DNA from 2 places in the Acidovorax sacchari genome. Region 2 is predicted to be linked to the other one. Evidence: predicted binding sites of a transcription regulator. Region 2 holds the regulator's gene; the other holds the start of a gene.
The links. The regulator HrcA, encoded in region 2, represses chaperone genes, less so after heat shock. The targets are predictions, from matches to a motif close to TTAGCACTCNNNNNNNNNGAGTGCTAA.
Positions count from the first base shown of each region.

Region 1 (6,543 bases), 310 kb from region 2:
TGCCGCCGGTGCTCGGCTGGGCGTCCATGACGGGCGACGTGGGGCCGGAGCCGCTGATCCTCTTCCTCATCATCTTCCTCTGGACGCCGCCGCATTTCTGGGCGCTCGCGCTCTATCGCGTGGAGGACTACCGCAAGTCCGGCCTGCCCATGCTGCCCGTCACCCACGGCAACGAGTTCACCCGCCTGCAGGTGCTGCTCTACACCTTCATCCTGTTCGCCGGCTGCCTGATGCCCTTCGTGTACGGCATGAGTTCCTGGATCTACCTGGCCGCGGCCGTGGTGCTCTGCACCGGTTTCTGTGCCTATGCGTTCCGTCTCTGGCGCAATTACTCGGACGCGCTCGCGCGCAAGACCTTCCGCTTCTCCCTGATCCACTTGAGCGTGCTGTTCGCCGCGCTGTTGGTGGACCATTACGTGCTCTGAACCGCCATGTCCCTGAACAAACGCACCCTTCTTCGCAGCGCAGCGGCCTGCGCCCTGTTCGCCGGCACGGCGGGCCTGCTCGCGGGCTGTTCCCAGGAAAAGACCCCGGCCTTCCAGGGCGTGGACATCACCGGTGCCGAGTACGCGCGCGACCTTCCGCTGCCCGACCATAACGGCCAGCCGCGCCATTTGAAGGACTTCGCCGGCAAGGTGGTGGTCGTCTTCTTCGGCTACACCCAGTGCCCGGACGTCTGCCCGACCTCCATGGCCGAGCTGGCCGAGGTCAAGCGCTCGCTGGGCGCGGACGGCGACCGGCTGCAGGGCCTGTTCGTCACGGTGGACCCGGAGCGCGACACGCCCGAGGTGCTCAAGGCGTACATGACCAATTTCGACCCGAGCTTCCTCGCGTTGCGCGGCACGCCCGAGCAACTCGCAGCCGTCGCCAAGGACTTCAAGATCTACTACAAGAAGGTGCCGGGCCAGACGCCTACGAGCTACACCATGGACCATTCCGCGGGCAGCTACATCTACGACCCCGCCGGCCGGCTGCGCGTGTACCACCGCTACGGCAGTGGGGCGCAGGCGCTCGCTTCCGACGTCAAGGCCCTGCTGCAGGCCCCGGCCACCTGAGCACGGAGGGCAGGGCCGGAAAACCTGCCCAGGCCGCGAGGGGCTCACACGCCGAGCGCCTGCGGGACGGTGGCACGCGTCGCGGGCGTGGCACGCGCCACCCGCCAGGAGGACGGCCGGGCGGTATCGCGCGCAGAGGGCGTGGCGCGCCGCCCCGGCGCAGGGGCCGGGGGTGCATCCTCGGCCCGCGCCGCCTGGCTCGCCAGCAAGGCGACCAGCGGTGCGCGCACGATGGCGCAATGCCAGCGGTCGTGGCGCACCACGGCGCCCTGCTGTGCCAGTTGCGTGAGCGACCGCGCAATGGTTTCCCGGGTGGTGGCCAGCAGGGAGGCCAGCACCGTATGGGTGGGCAGCCGCACGAGCGTGCTGCGCTGCAGCTGGGACAGCTGCAGCAGCGCGCTGGCCAGTTGGGCAGGCACGCCGCGCAGATGCAGCAGCCCCGACCAGTCCGCCAGCCGTGACTGCGCCTGCGCTTCCTCGTGCAGCAACGCCTGCAGGAACTCCGAATCCAGCCCGCCCGAGCGCACCAGCGCGGCAGCCGGCAGCCGGCACAGCCGTCCTTCCTGGACGGCGACCCAGGTCAGGCGCTCGGCCGTGCCGAGTACCGAACCGGTGCCGAATGCCTGTCCGCAGCCCGCCATGGCCACGGGGCGCGCCACCTGGTCGGGGCCCGTGCGCTGCTGCAGCGCCGTTCCCACCTTGAGCACCGACAGGGATACGGCCGTTTCCCCCTGGAGCTGGAGTACATCCCCCTTGCGGAATCGGTGCTCCTGCACGAGCGCGGGCCAGGACGCCCTCGCGGCATCGATTTGGCGGCCGATCAGGCACTGGTGCCGGCTGGAGCATTCATGGCAGTTCTGGCGGTCCGCTTCGGAAATGGGCATGGCTGGCTCAGGCGTAAGCCACGTCGCCATGGCGGCTCGGCACGAGGGTGCCGGCAGAAAGCGACATCATGAGCAGCGCGATCCGCTCGTGCAGGATCACGGTCTTCTGGTTGCCGGAGTCCACCATGTGCTTGCGCAGCGCTTCCCGTACCGCTGCCTGGCCGGTGACGTCGATCACGATGTCCGCCGCGGCGCCATGTTGTTGCAGCAGGTCCATGTAGTCCTGGTGGACGGGCACGCCGTGGCTGCGTGCCAGGGCGACGCCGGGCAGCGAGAGATCCAGTTCCGCCACGCCCAGCACCTGGACGAAGGGCGCGGCCAGCAGCTGCCGCAGCAGCGGCGTGCCCGTCTGGCCTGCACCGATGACGATGATGCGGAATGTTGGCATGGCAGGAAACTCCCGGAAGTTGGATCGATGACCGGAGTCTGCAGGCGCGATGCCCTGGCGGGCATGATCTACATCAATGGCCACGCTGCGTTCGCGGGGCGGGAGCCCAGCGTGCCGTCATTCCACCCGGATCTTCTGCGCGCGGATCACCTGCTCCATCTGCGACGTGTCCGCCTCGATGCGGCGGGCCAGTCCTTCCGCGGAGGTGCCTGCCACCTGCCAGCCCTGCTGGAACAGCGCATCGCGCACTTCCGGCGTCCGGGCGATCTCGGCGATCGCGGTGGACAGGCGCGCCCGGTGGGCGGCCGGCATCGACGCGGGCGCGGCGAAGGCATTCCAGATCTCCAGCTGGAAGTCCTTCACGCCGGCCTCGGCGAGGCTCGGGACGCCCGGCACGAGCGAACTGCGGCCGGCCGAGGTCACGCCCAGCAGCTGCAGCTTGCCGCTGCGTTGCTGTGCCACGGCCAGCGCCGGCGGCAGAAGGGCCATCTGCAGCTGTCCGCCGAGCATGCCCATGGCCACCTGCGGATAGCCCGGATAGGGGACATGCACCGGCGCGATGCCCGTGCGGGCCTTGAGCAGCTCGGTCCCGAGATGGCCCATGGTGCCGACGCCGGGCGTTCCGTAGCTCCAGCGGTCACCCGCCTGGCGGGCAGCCTCCAGGAAGGTGCGTGCGTCCACATGCGCCGGCACCCCCGCCTGCGCCGCCGGCGCCGTGAGCACCAGCGGCGACACGCCCACGAGGCTGAGTGGCGCGAGATCCTTGTGCGAGTCGAACGGCAGCGAGGGATTGACCAGTTTCGCGATCGTGAGGTTGACGTTGATGAACAGACCGATGGTGTGGCCGTCCGTCGCCTTGGCCACGGCATCCGCGCCGATGTTGCCGCTGGCACCGACCTTGTTCTCCACGACCACCGGCTGGCCCAGCGCATGGGCGAGCGGATCGGCGAAGGTACGTGCCGTGAGGTCGGGCGAGGAGCCCGGGGGGAATCCCACGATGATGCGCAACGGCCTGGACGGCCACGCGGCATCCTGTGCCGGCGGCGGCGCTGCCACCGCCCATTCGCAGCCCAGCAGGGCGGCTCCGGAAGCGAGGATGCGGCGGCGGGCCAGGGAGATGGGAAGCGACTTGTCTGGGCGTTGCATGGAATGTGCGGCAGATAAAAAAGGGCGCGCTACCCGTCCAGGTAGCACGCCCGATTATCGCTGTCGCCACGAAGATTCCGTAGCGCGAAACGTTGTGAAAGGTGTCAGGCGTATTCCGCCAGCGCCTTCTTCATCTTCTTCATCGCGGCGACTTCGATCTGCCGGATGCGCTCGGCGCTCACGCCGTATACCGCGGCCAGCTCATGCAGCGTCATGCCGCCCGAGCCGTCGTCGTTGACCTTGAGCCAGCGCTCCTCGACGATGCGGCGGCTCCGGTCGTCCAGCGTCGCCAGCGCATTCGCGATGCCGTCCGTGGCCAGCACGTCCCGCTGGCGCGATTCGATCATGGCGGTCGGCTCGTGCGTGCCATCGGCCAGGTAGGCGATGGGACCGTAGGCCTGCTCGCCGTCGTCCGACGGGGCCGGATCCAGCATCACGTCGCCTCCGGACAGGCGCGTTTCCATCTCGATCACTTCCTCGCGCTTGACGTTGAGCTGCTGGGCCACGACGTCGATTTCCTGTTCGGAGAGCGTCTCGCGGTGGGTGCCCGTGTTGCCGGCGGCAGAGTCGGCCTTGAAGCCCTGCTTCATCGAGCGCAGATTGAAGAACAGCTTGCGCTGGCTCTTGGTGGTGGCCACCTTCACCATGCGCCAGTTCTTCAGGATGTATTCGTGGATCTCGGCCTTGATCCAGTGCATGGCGTAGCTCACCAGGCGGACGTTCTGGTCCGGATCGAAGCGTTTCACGGCCTTCATCAGGCCCACGTTGCCTTCCTGGATCAGGTCGCCGTGCGGCAGGCCGTAGCCCAGGTACTGCCGGGCGATCGACACCACCAGCCGCAGGTGCGACATCACCATCCGGCCCGCGGCTTCCACGTCGTTGTGTTCCTTCAGCCGGCGCGCATAGGTGCGTTCTTCCTCGGCCGTCAGCATCGGCAGACGGTTCACGGCGGAGATATAGGCATCCAGGTTGCCCAGCGGGGGGATCAGGGCCCAGGCGTTGGCCGGTGCGAGCGCGGTGGCGGCGGTTCCAGACTGAATCGTCATTCCAGAAATCCTTTCTTCCATGCTTTCACTTTAGCAGTCTATTGGAGGGAGTGCTAAGGCCGAAGTTCCTTTCCCCGCGTAGGACTGGGGCTGTATGCGAAGCCGGGGTGCGATTTAACCCGAGCATCCATTGAGTTTTGTACTCGGACAGCACGATGGAGACGATATAAGTCTTTGATTCGTAAGGATAATTCAGTCATCGTCCACGACATTTGCGAACGTTGATTGCTCAAAACCAAGGCGCAACCGCACGATACGGACCATCCGCGCTTTGTCCGCGTTCTAGACGTGGCGAACGGAGCAGCCCCGCCCGAGCACTCAGGCCCGGCAGGTAGGTGGTAGTGCTGCGGCGCGTGCAGGCCGCCTCGATGGCGTTCCTGCAGCACCTGGAAGACCGCGTGGCAACGCTGCCTACGACGGCGGGGGTGATTCCGCTCCGAGCTGCCGCACATTTTCGAGTGCAGAACCTGCGGAAAAATCAGCAGATCCACCTGCAACACTATCAGCGCTCCTCCGACGGCTCCGCTGCATCGAATGCACGGCGCGCGGCCTCGACTGTGTCCGCATGGGCCAGTGCCCAGGCTCCCAACTCCTCCACAGGCTCCCGTAAGGAGCGGCCGAGAGGGGTCAGTGCGTAATCCACGCGCGGCGGAACCGTTCCATAGGCCTTGCGATGGACGAGACCGTCCCGTTCGAGCCCCCGCAGCGTCAATGTCAGCATGCGCTGTGAAACACCGTCAATGGAGCGTTTGAGCTCGCTGAAACGGCGGGGCCCACCGGCCAGCGTCATCACCACGAGCAACGTCCACTTGTCACCGATGCGTGCCAGAACCTGGTTGGCGCGCAGGCAAGTCTCGGTGAATGACGCGTCCTGGGTCGGCGTATTTCCATCTTGCCCACCGGGAGATTCTTTGGCACTGGTTACCTGCGTGTGCCCAAGTATCACCGACGTGCCTTGTTGACTGGCGGTTTTTATCATTCAAAAATCCTGTGCATAGAAACCAACCTGTCCACTATAGTGGTAAACACGAAATGCCCGAAAATATCCTTCATATTGATTCCAGCATTCTTGGAGCCCAGTCTGTCAGCAGAAAACTGTCCAGAGAAATCGTCGATAAGCTTCTAGTGCGTCATCCCTCGGCCCATGTTGTCTATCGGGACTTGGACGCGCAGCCCCTCGCTCACCTCACCAGCGCGCAGATCCACGCCTTCCAGACAGGCTCTCCACATGGCGATGCGGATATACAGGCCGATTTGTCTCTCGGAGCAGCCGATCTGGAAGCCTTTCTCGCTGCGGACACCGTCGTGATCGGCGTGGGTTTTTATAATCTTGGAGTGGCGAGCCATTTGAAAGCCTGGATCGATCGGATATCGGTGCCCGGCAAAACCTTTCGATATTCAGACAGCGGACCCGTGGGACTCGTCAACGGAAAACGCATCATCCTCGCCATCGCCCGAGGCGGGCGCTACGAAGCTGGCACGCCGGCTGCCGCGCTCGAGCATGCGGAAACCCATCTGCGTAGCGGCTTCGCGTTGATGGGCGTTACCGAAGTTCAGGCCATCGCCGCCGATGGCGTGGCGCTCGGCCCGGACGCCAGACTTGCGTCTATTGCCGCGGCAGAAGAGCGCATCGCCGAACTGACCTGAAGGGCATGGATGGGTTGCCCGCGGTACTGATGAACGATGCGCAATGCGCTCCAGTCTCGCGGCGTGGCGAGAGTGGGGAACATGTGTCAGGCGGGGCCTTTCTTCGCACGTGTCGATTTCTGCCGGTCCCGGTGGAGGCTTTGACGGTTTTCACCGGGCTTGTACACAGATGGCATGGCGATTGGATGTGCGCTTCTTCGTCCCCATAGCGAGGGTGGCTGAGGCGGCCGACGGCTCGCCATTCAACGCTCCAATGGAGGGTAAGCGCCCGCGGCGGACAAAGTTTCGGTAGATCAGCGCCACGCGAGGTAATGTGGAGGTGTGAAGGCATCGTGTGGCCTCCCTTGGGGATGATCGGGCCCTTTGGACTCGCCTTG
Region 1 covers NZ_AP035783.1:4,474,159-4,480,701, reverse strand. The annotation lists gene cyoE (heme o synthase) at 1-425, shown strand, start outside; gene ACGHC0_RS19845 (SCO family protein) at 432-1,055, shown strand; gene ACGHC0_RS19840 (Crp/Fnr family transcriptional regulator) at 1,100-1,939, opposite strand; gene ACGHC0_RS19835 (oxidoreductase) at 1,947-2,327, opposite strand; gene ACGHC0_RS19830 (Bug family tripartite tricarboxylate transporter substrate binding protein) at 2,445-3,473, opposite strand; gene rpoH (RNA polymerase sigma factor RpoH) at 3,578-4,519, opposite strand; gene ACGHC0_RS19820 (winged helix-turn-helix transcriptional regulator) at 5,022-5,498, opposite strand; gene ACGHC0_RS19815 (FMN-dependent NADH-azoreductase) at 5,552-6,166, shown strand.
Region 1: the regulator HrcA is predicted to act here: its motif matches at 4,550-4,576, upstream of rpoH (RNA polymerase sigma factor RpoH).

Region 2 (6,543 bases):
GATGGCACTGGTGTCGATGACATGCGACTGTTCGCGCAGGTCGGCAAGCAGTTCGCGCTCGAGTTCGATGGTTTCCAGGAGCGCATGCGGCTCGCCATACCACTCATCGCGGGACAGCGGATGGCGGCGGCGTGTTTCCGAGAAGCGTCGCACCAGCGTGTCCGTCGTGGCATCCAGGAACAGCGAATGCACGGTCACGCCTTCCGCGCGCAGGCGGCGCAGCTGCTGCGGCACCAGGGGCAGCGCCGTCGCGCTGCGCACATCCATGGCGATGGCCACCCGGTTGCCGTGGTGCTGGTGCTCCAGTGCCACGAAGGCCGCGAGCAGTTCGGGGGGCAGGTTATCCACGCAGTAGTAGCCCGCGTCTTCCAGTGCGTGCAGCGCCACGGACTTGCCGGAGCCCGACATGCCCGTGATCAGCACGATCTCCAGGGTGTCGGCCGTCATGCCCGGACTCCCTTGGCTGCCGCTCGGCTGTTGTCCAGCATCTCGCGGGCGTGCGCCAGGGTGGCCGCCGAAGCGCGCTCGCCGCCGAGCATGCGCGCCATTTCCTGGATGCGGCGGTCGCCTTCCGCGGCCGCGACGGTGCTGACCGTCCCCTGCTGGCGGGAGCGCTTGGACACGACCAGGTGGTGGTCCGCGCACGCGGCCACCTGTGGCAGGTGGGTCACGGCCAGCACTTGCCGGTCGCGGCCGAGCCGCTGCATCAGCTGGCCCACGGTTTCCGCAACGGAGCCGCCGACGCCGGAATCGACCTCGTCGAAGATCAGCGTCGGCGCTTCGCCCAGGCGGCTCGTGGTCACCGAGATCGCCAGCGAGATGCGCGACAGCTCGCCGCCCGAGGCCACCTTGCCGATCGGGCGCGGCGTCACTCCCTGGTGGCCCGCCACCAGGAACGCCACGCTGTCCAGCCCGTGCGGGCCCGGCTCGGCCTGTGTGTCGAGCGCCACGTCGAAGCGGCCGCCCTTCATGCCCAGGCCCTGCATGGCCTGCGTGATGGCGCGCGCGAGCTGTGGAGCGGCCTTGGCGCGCTTCTGCGAAATCTCCCGGGCCGCCTGCATGTAGGCGGCTTCGCTCCGGCGGGCCTGCTCGGCCAGGGCCTCCACGTCCGAGGCCCCGTCCAGGCGGGCAAGTTCTTCCTCCCAGCCGGCGAGCAGCGCGGGCAGGTCCTGGGGCTGGCGCTTGAAGCGCCGAGCCAGCGACATCCAGAGCCCCATGCGCGCATCCAGCGTTTCGAGCCGGTCCGGATCCACGTCGGTGTGGCGCAGGTAGGCCTGGAGCGAATGTGCCACGTCCGATGCCTGGGCCAGGCAGGACGCCAGCACGTCCAGCATGGACTGGAACTGTGGGTCCAGCGACGCCTTGGCTTCCAGCAGGCCGCGGGCGCGCACCAGCGGGCCGTGCGCGCCCGATTCGTCGTCCTCCAGCGCCCCCAGCGCCGCCTGTGCCGTGTCGATCAGCGCCTGCGCATGCGACAGGCGCGTGTGCTGCGCGTTCAGCTCTTCCCATTCGCCATCGGCGGGGGCGAGCTTCTGCATCTCCGCGATCTGCCACTGGAGCCGGTCGCGTTCCTGCTGGATGTCGTTCTGGCCGGCGATGGCGGCATCCAGTGCCTTGCGGTCGTCGCGCCATCGCGTCCAGAGGGGCTGCAGGCCTTCCGGGCGGATGCCGCCGTACGCATCCAGCAGCCCGCGCACCGCGTCCGCGCGCGTGAGGCTCTGCCAGGCGTGCTGGCCGTGGATGTCGAGGAGGTGGGAGCCCAGGGTGCGCATCTGCGTCGCGGTCACCGGCACTCCGTTGATCCACGCGCGGCTCTTGCCCTGGGTGTCGATGGTGCGGCGCAGCAGCAGGCCGTCTTCCGGAGGAATGCCCGCATCGTCCAGCCAGGCCGCGATGGCGGGAGTGCCGTCGAACTCCGCGCACAGGTCGGTGGACGCAGCGCCTTCCCGGACCACGCCCGGATCGGCGCGCGCACCCAGCAGCAACTGCAGCGCATCGATGAGGATGGACTTGCCGGCGCCGGTCTCGCCGGTCAGGACGGTGAATCCGGAATGAAGGTCCAGCTCGAGGGACTCGACGATCACGAAATCACGCAGCGCAATCCGCTTCAACGCCATGCTCAGTAGCCTCCTTCGTTCCAGCGGAGCTTCTTGCGCAGCGTGGCGAAGTAGTTCCAGCCGCGCGGATGGAGAAAGCGCGCCCGGTAGTCCGAGCGCTGTACCAGGATGCGGTCGCCGTGCTGCAGGGACGCGAGCGACTGCATGTCGAAATTCGCGCTGACATCGCGCCCGCTGACGACTTCCACGGCCACTTCCATGCTGTCCGACAGCACGATGGGACGGTTCGACAGCGTGTGCGGCGCGATCGGCGCCAGCACCCATCCGGGAATCGTCGGATGCAGCATCGGGCCGCCTGCGGACAGGGCATAGGCAGTGGAGCCCGTGGGCGACGCGATGATGAGGCCGTCTGCACGCTGGTTGGAGACGAAATGGCCACCCACTTCCACGCGCAGTTCGACCATCCCGGAGGTGGACCCGCGGTTGACCACCACGTCGTTCATCGCCAGGGCCTCGAACACGCACTGGCCCTGGCGCATCACCCGGGCCCGCATGAGCGGGCGCAGGTCTTCCTCGTACTCGCCGCGCAGCATGGGTTTGAGGACCGTGGAGTACTCGCCCAGGGGGATGTCGGTGATGAAACCGAGCCGGCCCTGGTTGATGCCGATGAGCGGCGTGCGGTATTGCGCGAGCTGCCGGCCGACGCCCAGCATCGTGCCGTCGCCGCCCACCACGAGGCAGAGATCGCAGTCCAGCCCGATGCGCTCCACGGAGAGCGCCGGGTAGTCGGCGAACCCCGTGTTCGCGGCGGTGTCCGCCTCGAGGGCGACCTCGCACCCTTCGTTGGCCAGGAATCTGGCGATGCCGTCCAGCGCGTCGCGCGAACTGTCGGACATCCCTGCAGAAGTGGGCGCCTGGTACTTGCCGACGAGCGCCACGCGTTGGAACCTGAGCTTCATCACGGAAATTAGATCATTAAAATGATTCAATGCTCGATGACCGTGCCAAGTTGTTGCTCAAAGCGCTGATCGAGCGCTACATCGCCGACGGCCAGCCGGTGGGCTCGCGCACGTTGTCGAAGGCGTCCGGCCTGGACCTTTCTCCGGCCACGATACGCAACGTCATGGCCGACCTGGAGGACATCGGGCTGATCGCCAGCCCCCACACCTCCGCGGGCCGCATCCCCACCGCCAAGGGCTACCGGTTGTTCGTTGACACCATGTTGACGGTGCAGCGCGGCGAGCTGTGCTCCCCCGAACTCGCGGCCGACCAGCCGCAGAAGGTCATCGCGAACGCGGCGCAACTGCTGTCCAGCCTGTCGCAGTTCGTGGGCGTGGTCATGGCTCCGCGCCGACCGTCGGTCTTCCGCCACATCGAGTTCCTGCGCCTTTCCGAGCGGCGCCTGCTGGTCATCATCGTCTCTCCGGACGGCGATGTGCAGAACCGCGTGATCTTCACCGAAGTGGACCATACCCAGTCCCAGCTGGCCGAGGCCGCCAACTTCCTCAACAGCCACTATTCCGGCCTGGGGATGGACGAGGTGCGCGAACGGCTCAAGACCGAGGTGGACCAGTTGCGCGGAGAGATCGCTTCCCTCATGCAGGCCGCGGTGAACGTCGGCTCCGAGGCCATGGCCGCCTCGCAGGAGGAGGTGGTCATCTCCGGCGAGCGCAACCTGCTGGCCCTGAGCGATTTCTCGAACGACATGGGCAACCTGCGCAAGGCCTTCGACCTCTTCGAGCAGAAGACCCAGATACTGCGCCTGCTGGACGTCTCCAACCGGGCCGAAGGCGTGCGCATCTTCATCGGAGGCGAAAGCCAGGTCGTGCCTTTCGAGGAACTGTCGGTGGTCAGCGCTCCGTATGAGGTGGACGGGCAGGTCGTGGGAACGCTGGGCGTCATCGGCCCCACGCGCATGCCCTACGACCGCATGATCCAGATCGTGGACATCACCTCCAAGCTGGTGACCAACGCGCTGAGCCATCGCCGCTAGGGCGCCCGGCCCGGATGGCTACTTGCCGTCGCTCCACGTACCTCCCTTGATCACGGCGGTCGAGGTTTCGCAGGCCTGCCGCTTCTGCTGGACCGCGTCGGCCGACAGCCCGTAGTAGTAGGCATCGAGCGGCCGGCCCATCAGTCCCTTGCACGCACCGCTGGCAGGCCGCGGACATTGGCGCATGAGTGTGACCTTGCCCGGTTTGCCGCCCAGCCCGGCCGACGCCTGGGCGACTGCGTCGCAGCTGCTCTTGAGTTGCTCCGCCGAGACGTCGGAGGAGAACTCCATGCAGTCTTTCACCGCCGTCCCGGAACCCGCGACGGAAATGCTTCCCTCGATCACGCAGGCGCGGTTGGCGGACCAGGCCGCAGGGGCGGCGAGCAGGCCGAGGGCAAGCAATGGGGCGGCAATCCTCATGTTTTCTCCAATCCCGGCCGGCCTGGTGCGGACCAGCCATGTGTTTCAGGTCCCGGGTCGATGAGATCCCCGTACACGAACGGGGCGGTTCTGCCAGGGGTACGCGGATTTATACGTGGCCGTTCCTTCGGCCCATTCCCCGCCGTGGCAGGAATTGCGTAACTCCTTGTGTCGGCTGCACCGGGCGGTTCAGGATTCGTCGATCCGGACACCGCGCAGCCTGGAGATCAGTTCCACCCGATTGCTGGCGCCGAGCTTTTGCAGAATGGCCGTGAGGTGCTCCTTGACCGTGTGCTCCGACAGATGCAGCGCATTGGCGATGGGCTTGTTGGGCAGTCCCTCGAGAACCAGCGCGAGGATCTGGCCCTGGCGCGGGGTCAGGCCGAGATCGGCGGGTGAGAGATGGATCTCGCGGGGAGTTGCGGCTCCAATGGCCGTGCTGGAAAGACATGCCGTCGCCCCGGAGTCGAACCAGGGCGAGCCATCGAGCACGGCATTGATGGCGGCGTGGAAGGTCTCGGGCGGTTCCCGCTTGTGGATGAATCCGTGGGCGCCACTGGCCCGGGTCTTGAGCACGATGGCCGGATGGTGGTCCGCGCTCACGACCAACACGCGTGTTCCCGGGGACATCGCGAAAAGATTGTCGATGAAGGACGTGGCAGCACCCTCCGCGAGCCAGAAATCCACCAGGGCCAGAATGGGCGAGCCATGGGAGGCAATGATGCGCAGGGCCTCGGATATTTCGCAGGCATGGCGGCACTCCTCCAACCGGGGGTGGAGGCTCAGGAACTCGGCCATGCCGCGTGCGACGAGCGGGTGGTCATCGACGACAAGCGCGTAATGCGCCAACGGCAGGCGGGAAAAGGCGGACAGGGGCATACGACGTTCTGGCGATAAGGCCGGATCATCAAAAGCAACTCGACCGTAACTTTCGAGGGTAATCCATACACGGGCGCCGGCGGGTTACAAAACCTCTGTCGAGGCGTCCGAGTGAAACGGGCTACGCGGATGCCCTTTCGTGTCCCATCTTCTGGGGCTTCGAGGGCCGATCGGCAAGCGGAGGGGTTGCGCGTTCCGCAAAAACGCATGCGCCGGTTTTCTCGTGGTCCAGCTGCGTATGCGACAATGGCAGGCTGTGGGCCGTTAGCTCAGTTGGTTAGAGCAGAGGACTTGACGGGGAGGTTCCTGTCCCCAGGCAATGGCCTGGGAATGGAGCGGCACCCAATGGGTTGCTCAAGGTAAGTTCACTCTGCCTTGAAGTAGAACTTCTCAAATTCGGTGAACGCTACTGCGCGTCCTGCGCGCTATGCCAACGCCGAGCGAAGCCCTCCGCAGGGAGGGAACGTGTAGAGACTCGACGGGAAGGCCGAAAGGCAAGACAGAGTCCAGGCCACGAACCGGAAACGGGCGGCGAAAGCCGAAGTGGCACGCATAATCCTTTGGTCGCTGGTTCGAGCCCAGCACGGCCTACCACATACACAAAGATGGATGAAGCGCGCGGCACGGCGCGACGACCCACGCGCCGCTGCCCTTCTGGCGAGTGGCTGGCTGGCTGGTTGGTTGCCGGCCGGGTTTCCCTGTGCAGGGCACCGTCATCCCGCCTTCACTTTCCACCGCACCGCGGCCTATTCATTTTGTTTGGAAGATGCGGCGGTACGTGCAAGGTGTTTAAACGATGCCGCTATCCTGCTGGTCGTTAAACGTGGCGAATCGCGGTCCGTTCAGATCTTGCGCCCGTTCCAGATCCATATCACCTTGCCCAGAATCTCCACCGTGTGCTTGCCGTCCAGGACGTCCACCGTCTTCACGGTGGGGTTGTCGCTGCTGATCTCGTAGGCACCGTCCAGTCGCTGGCGCACGCGCTTGATGAAAAGGCGGTTCTGGGCTCCCAGGACATACACGCCGTCCACCTCCACCGTGCGCACGCCCGCATCCACCAGCAGCACGTCACCGTCCAGAAACGTGGGTTCCATGGAGTCCCCATAGGCGTGGATGAAGCGGAGGTTCTCGGGGGTGCTGAGGCCGCGCAGCGTCCTGCCGATCCATGTGGGGGAAAGCGTGAGACGGCCCACC
Region 2 covers NZ_AP035783.1:4,163,651-4,170,193, reverse strand. The annotation lists gene rapZ (RNase adapter RapZ) at 1-447, opposite strand, end outside; gene recN (DNA repair protein RecN) at 444-2,117, opposite strand; gene ACGHC0_RS18490 (NAD kinase) at 2,120-3,016, opposite strand; gene hrcA (heat-inducible transcriptional repressor HrcA) at 3,046-4,050, shown strand; gene ACGHC0_RS18480 (hypothetical protein) at 4,069-4,470, opposite strand; gene ACGHC0_RS18475 (LuxR C-terminal-related transcriptional regulator) at 4,660-5,349, opposite strand; gene ACGHC0_RS18470 (S24 family peptidase) at 6,192-6,543, opposite strand, start outside.